Regions from separate parts of the Cellvibrio sp. PSBB023 genome, predicted to be linked through region 2. Evidence: predicted binding sites of a transcription regulator. Region 2 holds the regulator's gene; the other holds the start of a gene.
What was found. Region 2 encodes PhoB, which activates phosphate uptake and scavenging genes when phosphate is short. Its sites were predicted from a motif close to TGTCATAAANNTGTAACA; they were not measured.
Positions count from the first base shown of each region.

Region 1: a site for PhoB is predicted at 1,259-1,276, ahead of B0D95_RS02950 (choice-of-anchor I family protein). Genes of this name have one in related genera too.

Region 1 covers NZ_CP019799.1:661,365-664,530, reverse strand. Annotated here, with positions in the region: gene B0D95_RS02950 (choice-of-anchor I family protein) at 1-1,160, opposite strand, end outside; gene B0D95_RS02945 (DCC1-like thiol-disulfide oxidoreductase family protein) at 1,315-1,719, shown strand; gene B0D95_RS02940 (DUF6164 family protein) at 1,725-2,096, opposite strand; gene B0D95_RS02935 (2-hydroxyacid dehydrogenase) at 2,280-3,166, shown strand, end outside.
Region 2 covers NZ_CP019799.1:3,169,831-3,172,996, forward strand. Annotated here, with positions in the region: gene B0D95_RS13790 (chorismate lyase) at 1-461, shown strand, start outside; gene ubiA (4-hydroxybenzoate octaprenyltransferase) at 598-1,422, shown strand; gene phoB (phosphate regulon transcriptional regulator PhoB) at 1,552-2,250, shown strand; gene phoR (phosphate regulon sensor histidine kinase PhoR) at 2,401-3,166, shown strand, end outside.

The sequences.
Region 1 (3,166 bases), 2.2 Mb from region 2:
CCGTCACCCAAAGCGATCAGCTCACCGCCATCAGGAAAGCGACCATAAGCATTCACATGAAAATTGCCGTAGCTCACACGGTCAATAATCGCTTCAAAACGGATCAAGGTAATCGTTTCATTTTTTCCAATACCAAATCCACCTGTGCTATTTAAAACAGCGTCTGCAGGGGCATTGGTTGGCAAACTTGCGTCAACTGCCACATCCGGCAATAACACCAGGAAACCGTGGCCGGGAATGGTCGTGCCGCCGGGAATTGGCATTGCGGTATTTTCGCTATCACTTAATGCCCACTCCCCTTCAGCAAATACATAAGGTTGGGATGATTTGTTGTAGAGTTCGACATAATCAAAATCAATATCCGCACGACCTTTGGATACGACTTCATTGATGACTATATCGCTTTGCGTCGCAGGTGGATTCACAACTGGCAAGGCGTTAATCGTACCGGGGGTGGCCACCAATGCCTCGGTTTGATCGTGCCATTCACCCCCATCGGGCAAACGGCCAAAGGTATTGACATGACTGCCTGCTGCCCAGCCTTTTTCATCAATAATCTCGCCTTTGTAGGTCAGCAGTGCGGTATCACCGCGCCCCAATCCGAATTCACCGGCACCGCCTATCAGGGTATTGGTCGGCGCACCAAAAGGTACGGCAGTTTGGTCTACCGCAACCAACAAAAAGCCATGGGCAGTAATGACTGTACCCGCCGGAATAACTATACCGGGTACTTTGTCTTCGCTAAAACCTTTCAGGTCATTCACCGCCCACTCATTGGCGGCAAAGGTGTAATCGGTATTACTGGCGTTGTAAATTTCAATGTAGTCATAACCACCGCCGTCGGAGCGCATTTCATTCAGCACCAGCGCGGGCAATGCCACAGACGAAACGGATGATGAGCTGCTGCTCTCACTCAGCGCAGAAGAACTTTGCGCAGAACTTGTTGTAGAACTTGTAACGGTAGAACTACTGCTTGCTGAGGAGGGAGTATCAGCAGAAGATACACTGCTGGATAAGGACACACTGCTTGAGCTATTTGAACTGCTTGAGCCAAGGGATGAACTGTTGAATGAATTATTGCCATCGCCACCGCAGGCCGCCAGCGTAAAGGATACAGCAGTAAGCGCCGCCCAGCGTGGCAATTGTTGGATGAGTGTCATAATGTGCGCTCTCATGTAAAGACGATCTTATGTCGTAAATAAACGTTTTTTGGAGCGCCCAAGCTTAGGGTTGCAAGATGACAGACACACAACAAATAGATGACAATTTGATGGCAAAACGCAGTTAATGACACGCAGCAGGTGCCAGATAAAAATGACAAAACAAGTGGTATTGGTTTATGACAAGGAGTGCCCCGCGTGCGACAACTATTGCCGCCTGGTGCGTATTCGTGAAGATATTGGCGACTTGGTATTGGTGGATGCGCGCGAACCCGGCCCGATTCTGGATGAGATTACCGCGCTGGGTTGGGATATAGATCAGGGCATGGTATTAAAATTGGAGCAGCAACTTTATTACGGCTCCGATGCAATTCATATGCTGTCGTTACTGGGCACTCGCTCGGGGGTATTTAATCGTTTGAACTATTGGCTGTTTAAATCCAAACGATTAAGCCATCTGCTCTACCCCATACTGCGCACACTGCGTAATCTTTTATTAAAGTTGTTGGGTAAAACCAAAATTAATAATTTGGGCTTGGCTGACAACGACAGGTTTTAACAATATCAACCCTGCAACGCAGGCATCACAAATGGCAACAGGGTTAAGCTGGCGACAAAAATAATCGCCACAACAAGGGCGATAAAACGCAACGGCTGGGCGCAAAAAAGTTGCCACACATTGGGCGCCTCGCCCGCCTCCACCAAGCGCGCATAATTTTCCTGCTGCCGCTGGTTGCGCTCTTGTTGATAGGCCAACAATAACTCGCGCGCGCGCGCTTCCTGTTCTGCATCGGCAAGCCAAATAGCATCCAGCCCGACACGAAAGAAGCCGGCATCGGTTTCGTAAAAACGAATCGCTTCACGGGTCAATAGCTCGCGAATTTCTTGCGCTTCATCATCGGGAACCTGTGCGAGTTTAAACAGTAGTTTGGCCATGGGAATTCATCCGTCTTATTGCATTTTTTTGGCGTTGGTGCCGACAGCCGCCAAGGATACCAGTTATTGCCAGGCCTTCGCCAAATTGCCCTTGTCTGTTTTAAATCAAGCCCTGCTGGACATAAAGCACTAGACTCAGGATTCTACTGACAATACTGAGATGAGACCTGCGGAGGGACTGTTATGAAAATTGCCGTATTCAGCACCAAACCCTACGATCGCGATTTTTTAAACCGCGCCAACCATGCCTTACCCAACCCCCACGAATTGATTTTTCACGAGGTGCAACTCAATGCCAACTCGGCCCTGCTGGCGCAGGATTGCCAGGTGGTTTGCTGTTTTGTGAATGATCACCTGGATGCCGGGGTATTACAGCAACTCGCATCTCTTGGCATAAAACTGATTGCCCTGCGCTGTGCAGGCTTTAATCAGGTGGATTTGGTCGCTGCCAAAAAATGGGGATTGCTGGTTGCGCGTGTTGCGGAGTATTCACCCCATGCGGTGGCGGAGCATGCGCTGGGGTTGATACTGATGCTTAACCGCAATTTGCACCGCGCTTACCATCGCACACGCGAAAACGATTATTCACTCAATGGCCTGCTGGGATTTGATATGGTGAATAAAACGGTAGCGGTGATTGGCACCGGTAAAATCGGTGAGGTATTTGCCACTATTGTGCGCGGCCTTGGCTGTAAAGTGATTGCGCATGATCCACAACCCAACCCCGCACTGGTCGCCGCAGGCGTGCCCTTTGTTCCACTCGCAGAGCTTTGGCCACAAGCCGATATTATTTCCCTGCACTGTCCACTCAACAGCCATACCCACCATTTAATTAATCGCGACAGCATTGCCACCATGAAAGATGGTGTGATGCTCATCAACACCGGTCGCGGTGGTTTGATCGACACTCGCGCGGTCATAAGCGGTTTAAAAAGTAAAAAAATCGGTTATTTAGGCTTGGATGTTTACGAAGAGGAAGGCGATTTATTCTTTGAAGACAATTCCAATCGCCTGCTGCAAGACGATGTATTCGCACGCCTGCTCACCTTCCCCAATGTGGTGGTCACCGG
Region 2 (3,166 bases):
TGGATGTGTTGCGCCAGACCATCGCCCTGCCAAGCCCTGATGAGCAGCGCGCATTGCATATGCCGCGCCCCGGTTATGCACTGATCCGCGAGGTAGTATTGCGCGGCCACCAGCAGCCCTGGGTGTTTGCGCGCAGCGTGCTGCCCCTGTCCAGCCTCACTGGCGAATTACGCCACTTGCGCAAACAGGGCAATCGCCCCTTGGGTGCCTTTTTGTTCAGTCAGCCGCACTTAACACGCAGCCCCATTGCAGTGGCGGCATTTAACGCCGATGATGGCTATGTGCCTGCCGCCATCGCTCAATCCTATCCCTTGTGGGGACGACGTTCGGTATTTGCGCTGAAAGGTAAACCGCTGTTGGTGAGCGAGGTGTTCCTGCCCGCGCTGTGCGAGCAGTTGCACGGACATCAACCTATAACAACCAATAACAAGTCATTACCTCTAACGACGGCTTTTATTTGAAATCTGGCTTATGACAACTCCCAACAAACCGCGCCGCGCGGCTAAATCCACCGCGGCGATGAAACCTCCACACACTGGCCTGCCACAAGGTATTGTCGCCACCCTCAAACACAAGCTGCCGCTGTACTGGCGCCTGATGCGCATGGATCGCCCCATAGGCACCCTGCTGTTGCTCTGGCCGACACTCTGGGCCCTGTGGCTGGCCGCCGAGGGGGTGCCCAGCCTGAAAAACCTGCTGATTTTTACCCTGGGTGTGATTGTGATGCGCGCCGCCGGTTGTGTGATTAACGATTTTGCCGACCGCAAGATCGATGGCAGCGTAGCGCGCACCAAAGATCGCCCACTGGCCACCGGCGCCATTTCCAGCCGAGAGGCGATCGGCTTGTTTATCGGCCTGTGCCTGCTGGCATTTGTATTGGTGCTGATGACTAACCTGCTCACGATCGAATTGTCGGTAGGCGGCTTATTGCTCGCCTTTTGCTACCCGTTTATGAAGCGCCACACCCACCTGCCACAGGTAGTACTGGGCGCCGCATTCGCGTGGGGCGTGCCCATGGCCTACGCTGCTGAAGCGGGTTCGCTGCATGAAAATATCTGGCTGATTTACCTCGCCGTCGTACTCTGGACAGTGGCTTATGACACCTTTTATGCCATGGTAGACCGCGACGACGACTTGAAAATCGGGGTGAAATCCACCGCGATTTTGTTTGGCGAGCAGGATCGCCTCATGACGGCCATACTGCAAATACTGTCGCTCTACGCGCTGATTCTGGTGGGAGACCGCTTTGCATTGGGGCTGCTCTACTACTTGGGCCTGGCGGTGGCAGGTGGTTTGTTTGCGTATCAACAATGGCTGATTCGTTTTCGCGCACGCGAGGCCTGCTTCAAGGCGTTTTTAAACAACAACTGGGTAGGTGTGGCGATATTTGTCGGGGTCGCTACCGATTACTACTTTCGCTAGGACGCACTGAAGTAGCGGCATAAATTTTTAGCCTGTCATAAATATGTAACACTGAACTTATTAAATAAGCTGCAACAATAGCTTCACAAACCCGTGAAGCTTACCCAGGTTTTATCTAGGCAGACAATTATGACCGGTCGTAAAATCCTTATCGTCGACGATGAATCCGCCATTCGCGATATGCTGCGCGTTGCGCTTGAAATGGCTGAATACCAAGTGCTGGAGGCAAGCAATGCGCAGGATGCCCACAGCCTGATTATCGACGAAAAACCCGACCTGATTCTGCTGGATTGGATGATGCCCGGCACCAGCGGCATAGAACTGGCGCGTCGCCTGAAGCGCGATGAAGTCACCGCCAGCACCCCCATTATCATGCTCACCGCCAAGGGCGAAGAGGACAACAAAATCCAGGGGCTGGAAGTAGGCGCCGACGATTACATCACCAAACCCTTTTCGCCGCGCGAACTGGTTGCCCGCCTGAAAGCGGTTCTGCGCCGCGCCGACCCGCAAATTACCGCTGCGCCCATCACCGTGCAGGGCCTGTGCCTGGACCCGGCCAGTCACCGCGTGACCATCCACGATCAGTCAGTCGATATGGGGCCCACCGAATATCGCCTGCTGGAGTTTTTTCTCACCCATCAAGAAAGAGCCTATACTCGCAGCCAACTGCTGGATCATGTGTGGGGCGGCAATGTGTATGTGGAGGAGCGCACGGTCGATGTGCATATCCGCCGCCTGCGCAAAGCGCTGACCATCGACGGTCACGAAGACCTGATCCAGACCGTACGCGGAACAGGCTATCGCTTCTCCACCCGCATCGAAGCCTGATTACCCTGAATTCGCACAAAGAGACGGACAGTCCTGCAAGACACGCCGTAAATCCATCCCTGGAGGCTCATCGTCGGGATCCATCCCTCCGATGGTCTTGCAGGACTGTCCGTCTCTTTGTGCTCGCTTTTGTGCCACGAGGTTTAGGTCTTGTTAAAAGGTTTCAGCGCTGAACTCCAGCGCATTCTGATTATTCTCGCCATTTGCAGTGTGGTCGGTTTTTTCAGCGACAACTACGCACTCTGGCTGCTACTGGGCTGCGGCGCCTACATTGTGTGGATGCTGTGGCAGATGCGCCGCCTGAACCTATGGCTGCTCAAACGCGAGAGCGAACACCCGCCCGAGGCCAGTGGTATCTGGGGGCAGATTTTCGACAACATCTACCAGTTGCAGCGCGACCAGCGCATTGAAAAAGATAACCTGCAAGCCGTGATCAAGCGCATTCAGGAAATCAGCTCTGCCCTCAAGGATGGTCTGATTATTCTGGACGCCCGCGGCCACCTGGATTTCTGGAATCCCGCCGCCCATCGCATGCTCGCCCTGAATACCAAAGACCAGGGCCAATCGGTCATCAATTTTATTCGTCACCCCAAGTTTGTGACCTATTTTGAAGAGGGCAATTACGGTGAGCCACTGGAAATTCCCTCGCCGCGTTTTCCCTCCAAATACCTGCAATTTCAAATCACGCCCTTTGGTAAACACGAGCGCTTGATTGTGGTGCGTGATGTGACGCAATTGCACAACCTGGAAAAAATGCGCCAGGATTTTATCGCCAACGTCTCCCATGAATTGCGTACACCACTGACAGTGATCAACGGCTACGTGGAAACCCTCGCCGATAACAACACAGTGCGCAGTTGGGATAAACCGCTACAGCAAATGCTGCAGCAAGCCAAACGCATGTCGCTCCTGATCA